DNA from 2 places in the Bradyrhizobium sp. HKCCYLRH3061 genome. Region 1 is predicted to be linked to the other one. Evidence: predicted binding sites of a transcription regulator. Region 1 holds the regulator's gene; the other holds the start of a gene.
The links. Region 1 encodes LexA, which represses DNA repair genes until DNA is damaged. Its sites were predicted from a motif close to TGTTCNNNNTGTGTTCNG; they were not measured.

Region 1 (7,413 bases):
GGATCCGTCGCTCGCCGATGGGGTCTCCTGCGACGAGGCGGGCTGCGTGGTCGCGATGGCCGACGGCCGCTTCACCGCCCTGACCCTGCGCGCCGAGGCGCTCGCCGATGATTGCACCCACGCCGCGCTGATCGTCACCGCGCGCGCCGCGCCGTCATCCTGCGCGGCGGCCGTCATCGATCGCGAACGGCTGCGGCAGCAGGGCGCCTTGTTGCTGGTGCAGCAGGGCATAGGCTTCGCCGTGACGCCGGCGCGCGCCGGCGGCACTGACCGCCCATGGTGGCCGGCACCCGCCGAGGCCGGCGCGTTCGACACGACGCTGACGCCGCGTGCGCCGGCCGCGCCGCTTCAGGACGCGACGCCGCCGGAGACCGAGCAGAGCGAGCAGGATTGAGTGCCGGGCAGCTCGAACGTGCCGCGATGATACTCGGTGTCGTCTGGTCCATCGAACAGCGATGGACCTTCGACCAGCGTGAACGCGGCGCCCGGATAGCGTTGCCAGATGGCGACGTCATCAGCCGTGACCGTCAGCCATCCGAACGCAAGCATGTAGCGGCCGGGCTCGGTGATCCGTCCGGCCTTGTTCCAATCGATCTTGTTGACCACGGCGGCAAGCTCCCCCGGCAAACAATGCCGGCCGAGGGATGTCGTTCCTATCCGATGCGATGCCGGACGTTCGCCCGAGAGGACTTTGCGCTTGCAGAACCCAAGTTGACCAAGTCTCCCACCGTCGAAAGCGCGCTCACGACCGACAGAAATGCCGACGCGCAGGCCCTCAGGTGATGCTGATGCGGCGAATCGGTGTGGCATGCGACGTCGGCACGTCCTCGCCGATGTCCGGGCGACGCTCTGCCGGCTGCTTGCTGACCGGCAATTGCAGCACGGTGACGCGCTGGCCCTCGCAGAGCTGGGTCACCAGCACGTGGCGGCCGTCGGCGAACTCGATCGCGTCGTGATGGCGATCGGGAATGTGGGTCTCGATGCTGTTGAACTTTGCGACGCGCTCGCGGATCGTCCGGGTCCAGAGCCAGCGGCTGTCGTAGCGGACGTCCTCGGCGAAGGCCAACTCGGTGCCGGGCATCATGCAGACTGCGACGGTCGGCTCGCTCTCCAGGGCGAAGCCGCGGGTGGCGGTGCCACGGAAGGTCATCGAGATCAACGTCTCGCCGACCTTGGCGGGACGGGACGCAACCGCATGGAGGCTGTAGTCACACATCGGATCGCTCCTCGTTGAGAGATAGCCGACCCACGCTCCCCCCGGACAGGCGCAGGCCTCTATCAGAGTGGACATCGATGGTGATGTTAGCGCGCGCTTCGCGGCAATTCTGCGCTGATCTGCATCGCGTGTGCCCGCGGCCGATCACAAGCGTTTGAGCATGCCGCGCTGCACATCATGAGGTGCATTCGCGCGTGACGTATTTTGCTGGGCAGCCTCCAGCTCGGCGGCGAAAGCGCGTGCGCCCGCCGCCGATCGACCGATCCCATTCGCGATCAGTACTTGCGGTACAGCCCGACCAGCTTGCCTTGGATCTTCACCCGGTTCGGCGGCAGGATGCGCACCTCGTAGGCGGTGTTGGCCGGCTCGAGCGCGATCGATGCGCCGCGACGGCGGAAGCGCTTCAAGGTCGCTTCCTCATCGTCGATCAGCGCCACCACGATGTCGCCGGTGTCGGCGGTCTCGTTGCGCTGGATCAGCGCCATGTCACCGTCGAGGATGCCGGCATCGACCATCGAGTCGCCGCGCACCTCGAGCGCATAGTGATCGCCGTTGCCGAGCATGTCCGCAGGCACGCTGATGGTGTGGCTGCGCGTCTGCAGCGCCTCGATCGGGGTACCGGCGGCGATGCGGCCCATCACCGGCACCGCGACAGGGCGCTCGCCATCGTCCAGCGCGGGAGTGCTGGTGCGCACCTTGCCGAGATTGCCTTCGATCACCGACGGCGTGAAGCCGCGACGGTTGCCCGCGGCCTGCGACAGCTCGGGCAGCTTGATCACCTCGATCGCGCGGGCGCGATTCGGCAGCCGGCGGATGAAGCCGCGCTCCTCGAGCGCCGTGATCAGGCGATGAATGCCGGACTTTGAACGCAGATCGAGCGCATCCTTCATCTCGTCGAAGGACGGCGGCACGCCGGCTTCCTTGAGCCGCTCGTTGATGAACCGCAGAAGTTCGTACTGTTTGCGCGTCAGCATTTCGACCTGGTCCCCGGTTTGTTGTTGTCCGAGTCCAGGAGCTGCGCCTTGAGCACAAGCCGGCTGAGAGCGCCCTGGAGTCGGACCGTCATCGCGTCGCCCGCAACATACTAAAAACAAATCATGAACGGACACTATATGTTCGATGTGTGTTCCGCAATCCTAAAAATATGATGAACGGACCGGGCTTTACCGGGGAAGCGGCTCAGTTCGGCAGGCGCAGGATTTCGCACGGGCTGCCGGCAGGCGCCTTCGGCGCAAACGCCGGCCGGATCACCAGCGCCTGCGACAGCGCGAGATTGCCGAGCAGCGACGAATCCTGCTGCGTCACCGGTGTTGCGACCAGGGTGCCGTCGGCGCGCTCCTTGAGCTGCGCCCGCAGATAGTCCTCGCGCGAATCGTTCGCCCCCAACTCGCGGCCGAGCAGGGCGGTCTCGCGCAGCATCACGGCCTCGTCGCGGCCGAGCAGGTGCCGAATCAGCGGCACCATGAACAGGATGGCGCAGACATAGGACGACACCGGATTGCCGGGCAGTCCGATCACCCTGATGTCGCCGAGCCGTCCGTGCATCATCGGCTTGCCCGGCCGCATCGCGATCTTCCAGAACGCCATTTCGACGCCCTCGGCCTCCAGCGCCTGCTTGACCAGGTCGTGATCGCCGACCGAGGCGCCGCCGGTCGTGATCAGGACGTCGGCCTCGGCCGCGCGGGCGCGCCGGATTCCAGCGACCGTCGCCTCCATCGTATCCGCGGCGATGCCGAGATCGATCGGCGTCGCGCCCTCGCTGCGCACCAGCGCCCGCAGCGCGTAGCCGTTGGAATAGACGATCTGCCCCGGGCCGGGCGTCGAGCCCGGCATCACCAGCTCGTCGCCGGTGGCGAGCAGCGCCACCTTCGGCCGCCGCCGCACCGGCAGCGCCGGATGATTCATGCTGGCCGCCAGGGATAGGTCGCGGTCGCTGAGTCGGCGCCCGGCCTTCAGCAGCACCATGCCCTGGTGGAAGTCGACGCCGGCCGGCCGGATGTGCCGGCCTGTGATCGCGGCCTCGGTGATCACGACATGGCCGTCCTCGGCGATCGTGTCCTCCTGGATCACCACCGCGTCGGCGCCTGCGGGGACAACGCCGCCGGTGAAGATCCGCGCCGCCTCGCCGGGCCCGACCACGCGATCGAACGGCCGTCCCGCCGCGACCTCGCCGATCACCTTCAGCCGCGCCTTGGCCTTGGCTGCGTCGGCCGCGCGCACCGCATAGCCATCCATCGCCGACATCGCCTCGGGCGGCTGCGTCCGCAGCGCCGCGAGGTCGCGGGCCAGGATGCGGTGATAGGCCTCGTCCAGCCCGACCATTTCCTCAGCCAGCGGCTCGGTGCCGGCGAGCACCGCGGACAACGCATCGGAGACCGGCATCAGGGCCATGGGATTACCTTCGGACGAAGACGGGCAGATCGACTGAATCGCCTTCTAACCGAACGCGCACGGGGTGGCCAAGAGCCTAAGCCGCTCCCGGCTTTCCGATCGTCTGAAGGTGCGTCGCGTGGCCCGCCGCCTCACGATCGCGCGAGAAACTCTGCAATCATGCCGGGGGGCAGTCGCGATCTGCTCACGTGCACACGGAGTCCAGACGGAGCTATCCGGCAGCCGCGCGACAGGCGGCGCGCTCGGTGGTGTGCAGGATGTTTGCCACCATGTTCCGCAGCCAGACCGATGCGGCATCGCGGTCGAGCTGCAGCGGCCAGACCATCGAGACCGCCGGCAGCCGCAACTTCAACGGCGCCGGACAGAGCGCCAGTCCAAACCGCGGGCCGTAGAGCCTTGCCATCCGGGTCGGGATCGTCGTGATCACCGGTGAGGCGGCCACCGTCGCCAGCACGCTGAGGAAATCCGAGGAGGCCGAGACCACGTTGAGCTCGGTCCCGATCTCATCCAGCGCCGCCTCCAGGCAGCCCTGCAGGCTGTTGGTCAGCGTCACCAGTGCGTGCGGAAGCGACAGATAGGCATCCAGGCCGATCGGTGTTTTCATCGCGATGCGCTTTGGATTGTAGACGCAGCTCAGCGCCTGCTCGAACAGGAACTGGGATCGGTGCCGCAGCGCCACCGCCTCGAAGCAGCCGACGCCGACATCCAAGGCGCCCTCGTCGAGCAGACGATGCACCTCGTTGCGTTCGGTCGGACGGCTGAGAAGCCGCACGCCGGGCGCCGTTCGACGCAGCTCCGCCGTGAGTTCGGGGATCAGCAGCAGCTCGACCTCGCTCGAGAATCCCAAGCGGATGGTGCGCTGCTCGGTCGCTGGGTCGAACTCCGGTGCGGCGTGCAACGCAGCCTGCATCTGGGCCAGCGCCGCCCGAACCGGTCCGGCCAGCACCGCAGCCTTGGGGGTCGGCTGCATGACCGTGCCGACGCGGACGAACAGCTCATCCTGCAGCAGCACGCGAAGCGTCGACAGCGAATGGCTCATCGCCGGCTGCCCGACCTTGAGGCGCGCCGCCGCGCGCGTCACGCTGCGCTCCTGCATCAGTGCGTCGAATGCGACCAGCAGGTTGAGGTCGAAGGAACGAAGATCGAAGTGGTCGATGGACTGCATGAGTTGGATCGATTTGAGGAATGTATGACCTAATCGTAGATGTCGGCCCAGACAAGATCACCGTTCGGATCGAGGCCGCCAAACATGCAGGACATCACGACCTATCGCGTCGGGGACGCCACCATCAGCAGGATTTTCGAGATCGGTCTCGATGCGGTCGAGGGGGAGTTTCTGTTTCCAGGCGTGGACGCCGCCAGCATTGCCCGCGAACGCGGCCGTTTCGGGCCGGGATCGGTCGATCCGCGCACGGGATCGCTGCGCCTGAGCATCCATAGCTGGCTGGTGCGGACGCCGGAGCGGGTGGTGCTGATCGACACGGCCACCGGCAACGACAAGGAGCGGCCCGGCGCGGCCGTTCTGCATCGCCTGAACGAGCCGTTCCTCGACCGATTGCGGGCGGCCGGCGTCGCCCCCGACGATGTCGACCTCGTCCTGATGACGCATTTGCATGCGGATCACGTGGGCTGGAATACGCAGCTTGCCGATGGCCGCTGGATGCCGGTGTTTCCGAACGCCCGGCACGTTTTCTCGGGCCGAGAGCGCGCCTATGTCGCCGCCCTCTCGGCTGGCGACGGCTCCGATGCGGCGATCAGGGACATGGCCGGGCTCGGACCCATGCTGCATCCACCGATGCCGGGGGTCTACGAAGACAGCGTGCTGCCGATCGTCGAGGCCGGCCTCGCGCGCGAGATCACGGTCGATGGCAGCGAGGTCGTCGACGGCTTCCGTTTTCTGCCGAGCCCCGGTCACAGCATCGATCACGCCTGCATCAGCTTCAGCTCGCGTGGCGAGCGCGCGCTGTTCTGGGGCGACGTGATGCATCATCCGCTGCAGGTCGCGCATCCCGACTGGAATTCGGTCTATTGCGAGTTCCCGGATGCGGCGCGGACGTCGCGCCGATGGGCGATGAACCATGCCGCCGAGTCCGGCTCGCTGGTGTTCACGACGCATTTCGCCGAGTCCTCGGCCGGGCGTATCAGTCGCGACGGCGACCGGTTTGCCTGGGACTTCGCCTGATCTGAGATGACCATGACCGACAACGCTCCGTCTTCATCGCACGTCGTGTCCGAGCGCCACCTGATCGCAGGCCCAGCGCCCGACGTGCAGCTTCAGCTCATCAACAAGCGCCGGAACGATCTGCAACGCTTTTCAGCCGAGCGCACGCTGGTGATGATGCATGGCGCCACCTTCTCGTCCGCAAGCCTGTTCGACGTCGCGGTCGGCGGCGCCTCCTTCATGGATGTTCTGGCGCAGGCCGGCTACGACGTCTGGGCCGTCGACGCGCGCGGCTATGGCGGCTCCTGCCGGCCGCCGGAGATGTCGCGCGCGCCGGAGGAAAGCTCTCCATTGGTCAACGCGCGGACCGCCGTGGATGATTTCTCCGCCGCGGTGGACTTCATCCGCTGGCATCGCGACATCTCGCGCGTCAACGTGCTCGGAATGTCCTGGGGCGCCACGATCGCCGGCATGTTCGCGAGCGCGGCGGGCGACAAGCTCGAGAAGCTGATCCTGGTGACGCCGCTCTGGCTGTCGAGCGAGCCGCTGCGCATCGACGCCGGCGGACCGCTCGGCGCCTATCGGATCGTCAGCCCGCGCGCGTTCGAGGCGGCTTGGCGCGGCGCCGCTCCGGAGCGTGCGCGGGACAAGCTCATTCCGGACGGCTGGTTCGATGCCTGGGCGGAGGCGACGCTCGCGACCGATCCGGACTCGCCGTACCCCGGCGCGATCCGCGCGCCTTCCGGCGCGGTGCAGGACGTGCGCGAGCATTGGACTGCGGCCAAGCCGACCTATGATCCCGGGACGATCAAATGCCCGGTTCTCGTGCTCTCGGCGGAATGGGATGTGGATGTCAGCTTCGAGATGGCGCACGACCTGTTCGTTCGCCTCGGGAGCGCGCCATACAAGCGCCTGGTCGAGATCGGGCAGGGCACGCACATGATCCTGATGGAGCGGAATCGGCGGCAGGCGTTCGATGCGGTGATCGGATTCCTGGACGAGCGCGTCGTGCCGGCGAGTTGATCGTCGCGCGGACGATCTGCAGCGGCTCGATGGCTTTCGCGCGGTCCGTTAGAGCGGATGTCGAATCCAGACCTTGGGCTGAACGTAGGCGGCATGGCCGTGCGCGACCGAGGCGAGCGGCGGCGCGAATTTAGGATTCGCTTTTTCGGAATAATCTGCTATGCTGATTTGGTCCCGTGCTCGACAGGAGGGGCGCTTCGCGATCGTCACGAGACGTGGAGCGCGGGATGCGGTGGCCGCGACGTGTCGCAGCGTGCCCTCGGGCATGCGGACGAACGGCATGGCGCGGACGCGAAGTCGCGTGGTCCTGGCATCCCGACGCTGATGCCAAGCCGGCGGGCGCTGATGATCCTGTCGGCGACGGTGGCCAACAAGCCGGGCACCGGGGAGATCGCGTATAAGCGTGAAGACCATCGCGCAGGGAATGCCGGATGTCGGCTGGACCTGTGGTGACTGCCGCCTGCTTTTTTTCTGCAGGCGGGCCATGGGTTGCGGCCTGCAGCCCGGCATTCCCTGCGCCCTCCGACCTGGAGGGTGAACGACAGCAGCATCACTCGGGCATGTCATGCCGCGAGAACGAATTTGCATGATTGAACGGCATTGCTAGGAAACACCGCACTGG
Region 2 (7,413 bases), on a different contig from region 1:
AGCCGCGGCAGCATGTTCATCTGCGCCCGGCTTTCGACCTGGAACACGCCGAGCGACTCGCCCTTGCACAGCATGTCGTAGACCTTGGGCACCTCACGCGGCACTGTAGCCAGCTCGTAATGAATGCCTTTATGCTGCTCGATCAGCGCAAAGCTCTTGCGGATGCAGGTCAGCATGCCCAGCGCGAGCACGTCGACCTTCATCATGCTGAGCGCGTCGACATCGTCCTTGTCCCATTCAATAAAGGTGCGGTCGTCCATCGCGGCGTTGCCGATCGGGACGTAGCTGTCGAGCCGGTCCTGCGTCAGCACGTAGCCGCCGACATGCTGCGACAGATGGCGAGGAAAGGTGATCAGCTCCCCCGCCAGTTCTACCGCGCGGCGGATCATGGGGTTGGCGGGATCGAGCCCGGCCTGGCGCACCTGCATGTCCGACAGGCCGTCGCCCCAGCTGCCCCACACGGTGTCGGCGAGCACGGAGGTCACGTCCTCGGTCAGGCCCAGCGCCTTGCCGACGTCGCGGATGGCGCTGCGCGGGCGATAATGGATGACGGTGGCGATGATCGCGGCGCGATGGCGACCATAGCGGCGATAGACATATTGCATCACCTCCTCGCGCCGCGAATGTTCGAAATCGACATCGATATCCGGCGGCTCCAGCCGCTCCTTGGAGATGAAGCGCTCGAACAACAGGTCGATCTTGGTCGGATCGACCGAGGTGATGCCGAGCACGTAGCAGACGGCGGAATTCGCCGCGGAGCCGCGGCCCTGGCACAGGATTCCCTGGCTGCGCGCGTAGCGCACGATGTCGTGGACGGTGAGGAAGTAATGCGCGTAGTTGAGCTCGGCGATCAGCGCCAGCTCCTTGTTGAGGATCGCGCGCAGCCTTTCATCGAGATGCTCGCCGAAATAGCTCTTGGCGCCGGCCCAGGTCAGGTCCTCCAGATGGCCCTGCGCCGTCTTGCCCGAAGGCACCGGCTCGTCGGGATATTGGTATTTGAGCTGGTCGAGCGAGAAGCTAATGCGATCGGTGAAGCGGATAGTCTCGGTGATCGCGTCGGGATGATCGCGGAACAGCCGCGCCATCTCGTGTCCCGGCTTGAGATGGCGCTCGGCGTTGGCCTGCAGACGGCGGCCGATGCTCTCGATCGAGGCCTTCTCGCGGATGCAGGTCAGCACGTCCTGTAGCATGCGCTGCTGCGGATGGTGATACAGCACGTCATTGGTGGCGATCAGCGGCACTTTGCTGGAAGCCGCAAGGCGCGCGAGCCGCGCCAGCCGGCGGCGGTCGTCGCCACGATACAGCAGGCTGCCGGCCAGCCACACGCCTTCGGCGGGGCTGTCCTTGAGACGGGCCAGGATTTTGCCGAGGGCGTCCTCCTCGAAGCGATGCGGCGGCATCAGCACCACGAGCTGCCCCTCGATGGACTCGAGGAGATCTTCGAAGCTCAGGCGGCAGTCGCCCTTGGCGACCTTGTCGAGATCGCTGCCACGCTTGCCGCGGGTGAGCAGCTGGCACAGCCGACCATAGGCGGCACGGTCGCGCGGATAGACCAGGATGTCCGGCGTGCCGCAGGTGAACACCAGCCGCGCGCCGTAGAGCAGTTTCGGCTTGTAGCTCAGCCGGTCGTTGTTCAGCTCGCTATAGGCGCGGACGATGCCGGCGAGCGTGTTGTGGTCGGCGATGCCGATGGCGGTGAGGCCGTATTCGGCGGCCTGATGCACGTAGGCCTGGGGATGCGAGCCGCCGTGCAGGAAGGAGAAATTGGTGGTGACGCCGATCTCGGCATAGGGGGCGAGAGTCATGGCGTGATCGCCGAGGCTGGGGCGGCGCGATGCCCATCCCTGACATTGTTAGTTTGAGTACATCTCTCGCGGCTTGCGCGGTCCTTACCTCTCCCCGCCTGCGGGGAGAGGTCGGATTGCATCGTCAGATGCAATCCGGGTGAGGGGGACTCTCCGCACGGTCGGTGGGTGTGGCCGCCCCTCACCCCAACCCTCTCCCCGTGAAGAACGGGGAGAGGGAGCGCACCGGTCGCGCTGTAAGTGCTCGGATCCAACGTCCAAGCTAGCTTCGTTCCGAAGACAACGGGCACTGCGCACGAGGATAGTCCGTCACCCCACCCCGGCTCGCATGCGCGCATGCGAGCCGACCCTCCCCCTCCAGGGGAGGGTGAGCAGCGTGGTTGCCGTGCGATCGCCCCGCCCCTCATGCGAACAGGCCGTGCATGTACCAGGCGGGCTGCACCGGCGGGCCGTTCTCCGGCTGCTCGAATTCGCGGTCATACAGGCCGTCGCGGTACAGCCAGAAGCGGAGGCCGTGCTCGTCCTCGACGCGGAAATAGTCGCGCGTCAGGCCCTGGCCGTCGGGGCGCCACCATTCCATCGCGATGCGCTCCGGGCCTTCGGCGCGCACGACCGCGTGTGCGGCGCGGCGCCAGACGAAGCGCGCGGGCGGGCCGTCGGGGACGCCGGCGATGACCTGGATGGCCTCGGGACGCGCGAACAGCCGCAACGGGCGCAGCGGCGGCTCGCCGTCGTGGCGTTCGGGCCAGGCGGCGGTGCTGGTGGTCGCAAGGTGATGCTGGGCCGGCAGCGGCAGCGCCGCGCGCTCGGGGACATGGGTGTCGACCGGCAGATGCACGACGACGCGCTTGCCGCCGATACGCGCGGCGATGCGGTCGATCAAAGCCGACAGTTCGTCATTGTCGTGGACATGGGCATCGAGATCGCGCTGCTGCTGCACCACGATCTCGCTACGGCCAGCGGCGAGCCGGATCATGTCGAAGCCGAAGCCGGGATCGAGCGGATCGTTCAAGGCCTCCAGCCGCTCGCGGAACAGCCGGTCGATGACGGCGGCGTCCGTCACCGGCTGGCCGGTGTCCACCGCGATGACGCGCACCAGGCCGTCGGTGCGGAAGAAGCAGGCCTCCAGCCGCCGCGCGCCCTTGCCCTGCTGCGCCATCGCCGCCACCAGCATCGCCGCGAGGCTGGAGAGGCTTGCCGCGATCACGGTGTCGGTCGCCACCGGCTCGGCAAAGCGCTTGTCGACGATGTAGTCCGGCGGGACTTTTCGCGGGTTGATCGGCGCATCGGCCTCGCCCAGCGCCTGCGCCAGCACACGGGTGAAGGCGGCGCCGAACCGCGCGGTGATCTCGTTGCGGCCGCGCGCGGCGACGTCGCCGATCGTCTTCAAGCCGGCGCGGCGCAGACCGAGCGTGATGGCCTCGCTGCCGCCGAGCGCGGCCACCGGCAGCGGCGCCACCGCAGCCGCCTCCTCGCCATCGGGCACGATGCGGCCATGCACCTGCCGGTTCAGCGTCCGCGCGCAGACGGCGTTTGAGGCGATCGCTGCCGACACAATGAGACCGTGCGCAGTCAGCGCATCGCAGACCGACCGCATCAGTCTGGCTTCGCCGCCGAACAGATGCACGCAGCCGGTGATGTCGAGCGACAGGCCATGCGGCGGGTCGAGCGCCACCAGCGGCGTGAAGCGGTCGCACCAGTCGGCGATGCTCTCCAGCATCTTTGCATCAGCCGCCAAATCGGCTTCGTGCGCGACGAGGTCGGGACAGACCGCGCGGGCATTCGCCAAGGGTTGGCCGAGCGACACACCGTGGCGCGCCGCCGCTTCGTCCAGCGAATGGATCAGCAGCACATTGGCATCCTTGAGGACGACCGCCTGCGGAAGGCCGTCATGCGGACCGGCGGCTCGGCTGCGCTTGATGCGATCGATGGGCAGGCGCGGCAGCCACAGGCTGAGGATCCGCCGCCGGTTCGTTGAAACGGCATGCATCGGGAGTCCACTCCATGATCCATCGTCCGGTCTGGCCGTGACGGTTGCGAATGAGCTCGGCGTCGAGCCGCGGCGCGCCCCACGCCATCCAGGGTGCTGCGAGCGGCGACGGCGCGCTGCGCACGATCCAGCGCGTCTCCGCGGTCGAGGGCTCGGGTTCGGCGGCGACGCGCAGCAGCAGCGCGGTCACGCCGGACTCCTGCGCCGTCAGGGTCAGCTTGCGGCTGGCGACGAGATCGAGCTTTTGCGTCTCGCCCCACACCTCCAGCATCACCCCGCCCAGCGCGTCGCAGGCGAGCGCGTCGGCGGCGGTGCGCAGGGCATGATCGAGATCGGGCGCGCGCACGACCACGAGACGGCACGGATCGAGGCCGAGCTCGGCGAGCCCGCTCATCGACAGCGCGCCCATCTCGCGCTCGGCGAAATCCTGCCGGATCCAGATCAGCGGCCGGCGCGCGGCGACACGCGCGGCAAGCCCGCACAGGAAGCCGGTCGCGGCCGCCGCCTGGCGGCCGGTCTCGGCGAACACCTCGTGCAGCGCGCCCGTGGCGAGGCCGCCCTGCAGCACCGCATCGGCCGTGTCATGACCGAGCGCGACCCGGCGCAAATCATGCGCGCCATCGGCCGCCTCGAGCCGGGCAATGTAGCCGCGCAGACGCGCGAGCGTATCCATGCGTGCGCCGGTCATCCGTCGCCGCTCCTTTCATCCATCGTGCGGGTGCTGCCGTTCTCTTTGTGAACGCAGGCAATGAACCCGCGACGACCCTCTTTGTTCATGATACGTTCTAATATAAAGCTAACGCGTCAAAGAGAGTCAATCGGGATTGCCCCGGATCTGATTCAGCGAGTGGAATCAAAGGGATTCAAAAGCATGGAGCTGCTGCGCAAACTGGAGATCCTGGCCGATGCCGCCAAGTACGACGCGTCCTGCGCCTCCAGCGGTACGGAGATGCGGGATTCCCGTGACGGCAAGGGGCTCGGCTCGACCTCGCCCGGGATGGGCATCTGCCATTCCTATGCGCCGGACGGGCGCTGCATCTCGCTGCTCAAGATTTTGCTGACCAACGCCTGCAACTTCGACTGCCTGTATTGCGTCAACCGCGCCTCCTCCAACGTGCTCCGCGCCCGCTTCACGGTCGACGAAGTGGTGCAGCTGACGATCGACTTCTATCGCCGCAACTACATCGAGGGGCTGTTCCTATCGTCCGGCATCATCCGCAGCCCCGACTACACGATGGAGCAGGTCGTCTCGGTCGCGCGCAAATTGCGCGAGGAGCATCGCTTCCGCGGCTACATCCATCTGAAGACAATTCCGGAGGCCGACGAGGCGCTGATCGCGGAGGCCGGAAAATATGCCGACCGGCTCAGCATCAATATCGAGACACCGCTGGAGGACAGCCTGACCAAGCTCGCGCCGGAGAAGGACCAGCGCGCGATCCGCCGCACCATGGGGCGTCTCAGGCTGAAGCTCGACGAGACGGCGGAAGCCAAGAAGACGGTGCGCCGGGCGAAGCCGCCGCGCTTTGCGCCGGCCGGCCAGAGCACGCAGATGATCGTCGGCGCCGACACGGCCAACGACCGCACGATCCTGTCGACCTCGGCCAATCTCTACGGCGCCTACAAGCTCAAGCGGGTGTATTACTCGGCCTTCAGCCCGATCCCCGATGCCAGCCGGGCGCTGCCGCTGCAGGCGCCGCCTCTGGTGCGCGAGCACCGGCTGTACCAGGCGGACTGGCTGATGCGGTTCTACGGCTTCGACGCCGACGAGATCGTCGAGGAAGGCGAAGGCATGCTGCCGCTCGACATCGATCCCAAGCTCGCCTGGGCGCTGCGCCACCGCGACCGCTTCCCGCTCGACATCAACACAGCGAGCCGCGAGGAGCTGTTGCGCGTGCCCGGCTTCGGCACCCGCACCGTGCAGCGCATCCTCGCGACCCGCCGCACCACCACGATCCGCTTTGCGGATCTCGCCCGGCTCAACGTCGTCAGGAACAAGGCGCTGCCGTTCATCGTTCTCTCAGACCACCGGCCACAGCCGTCCCTGCTCGACGGTGCCAGCCTCAGAGCCCGGCTGCGGCCGAAACCGCAGCAGCTGGGATTTGGATTTTGACGGAAGCCGTCATCGCGAGCGCAGCGACGCGCGATCCAGGGGCGACACGACGACTCTGGATTGCTTCGTCGCTTCGCTCCTCGCAATGACGTGAGGAGACAAATGCACGTCGTAACCCTCGACAGCGACACCGATTTCGACGGCTGGCGCCGGGCGGCGCGGGCGCTGGCGATGAACGACGTCAGGCCGGCGGACGTCACTTGGCGCGTCAAGGGCGCGGCGCCCGATCTGTTCGACGACCATGCTGACACCCAGCTGCCCGAGGTGCCCAAGGGCGCGTTTTCGGTGCCGACGAGCTTCATGGAGCTTGCTGAAAGCGCGATCCTGCACAGCGACCCCAGCCGCTTCACCCTGCTCTACCGGCTGCTGTGGCGTCTGCGGACCAACCACGATCTCATGGACATCGCCACCGATCCCGACGTCGCGCAGGCCAATGCGCTGGCGCGCGCGGTGCGCCGCGACGTCCACAAGATGCACGCCTTCGTCCGTTTCCGCGAGGTCGGCCGCGAGCGCGAGTCACGCTACGTCGCCTGGTTCGAGCCGGAGCATCACATCGTCGAGCGCGCCGCGCCGTTCTTCGCCCGGCGCTTCGCCGACATGCCCTGGTCGATCCTCACCCCGGAAATCTGCGCGCATTGGGACGGCAGCCACGTCTCGTTCACGCCGGGTGTGAGCAAGGCCGAAGCGCCGTCGGAAGACCGCCTCGAAGAGGTGTGGCTGCGCTATTATGCCAGCATTTTCAATCCGGCACGGCTCAAAGTGAAGGCAATGGAAAAGGAGATGCCGAAGAAATATTGGCAGAACCTGCCCGAGGCCAAGCTGATCCAGCCGCTGATCGCGGCTGCCGCCCGGCGCACCACCGAGATGATCGCCGAACCTGGCACCGAACCGCACAAGCCACAGAAGCGCGTCGAGGAGACCGCGATGACCCGTAAGCCGAAAGCCCACGCGCATGCTGCTGCTGAGACCTCACGTGATGTTGTCGCCGCCGACCTTGAGACCTTGCGTGAGGAAGCCGCGTCCTGCCGCGCCTGTCCGCTGTGGAAGGATGCGACCCAGACCGTGTTCGGCGAAGGCCCGGAGCATGCGCCGCTGATGCTGGTCGGCGAGCAGCCCGGCGACAAGGAGGACCTCGCCGGCCATCCCTTCGTCGGCCCGGCCGGCCAGATGCTCGACCGCGCGCTCGCCGAGGCCGGCATCGATCGCAGCAAGGTCTACGTCACCAATGCGGTGAAGCACTTCAAGTTCGTGCCGCGCGGCAAGATCCGGCTGCACCAGAAGCCGAACACGCCGGAGATCAAGGCCTGCCGCCAATGGTACGAGCGCGAGCTCGCCGCCGTCCGGCCCGCTTTGGTCGTGGCGCTGGGCGCCACCGCCGCGCAGTCGGTGTTCGGCAAGATCACCCAGGTCACCAAGAACCGCGGCCATGTCGTCGACCTGCCCGATGGTGTCAGGGCGATGATCACGGTGCACCCGTCCTATCTCTTGCGCCTGCCCGACGCCGACGC

Region 2: the regulator LexA is predicted to act here: its motif matches at 4,566-4,583, upstream of ACQR2C_RS06750 (ImuA family protein).

What each region holds. Positions count from the first base shown of each region.
Region 1 covers NZ_JBNPUE010000018.1:82,131-89,543, reverse strand. The annotation lists gene ACQR2C_RS25830 (ComEC/Rec2 family competence protein) at 1-394, shown strand, start outside; gene ACQR2C_RS25825 (hypothetical protein) at 349-606, opposite strand; gene ACQR2C_RS25820 (hypothetical protein) at 776-1,216, opposite strand; gene lexA (transcriptional repressor LexA) at 1,492-2,190, opposite strand; gene ACQR2C_RS25810 (molybdopterin molybdotransferase MoeA) at 2,396-3,607, opposite strand; gene ACQR2C_RS25805 (LysR family transcriptional regulator) at 3,819-4,772, opposite strand; gene ACQR2C_RS25800 (MBL fold metallo-hydrolase) at 4,857-5,789, shown strand; gene ACQR2C_RS25795 (alpha/beta hydrolase) at 5,802-6,791, shown strand; gene ACQR2C_RS25790 (hypothetical protein) at 6,885-7,244, shown strand.
Region 2 covers NZ_JBNPUE010000002.1:612,879-620,291, forward strand. The annotation lists gene ACQR2C_RS06740 (error-prone DNA polymerase) at 1-1,805, opposite strand, end outside; gene ACQR2C_RS06745 (Y-family DNA polymerase) at 2,209-3,795, opposite strand; gene ACQR2C_RS06750 (ImuA family protein) at 3,695-4,483, opposite strand; gene ACQR2C_RS06755 (putative DNA modification/repair radical SAM protein) at 4,667-5,905, shown strand; gene ACQR2C_RS06760 (UdgX family uracil-DNA binding protein) at 6,008-7,413, shown strand, end outside.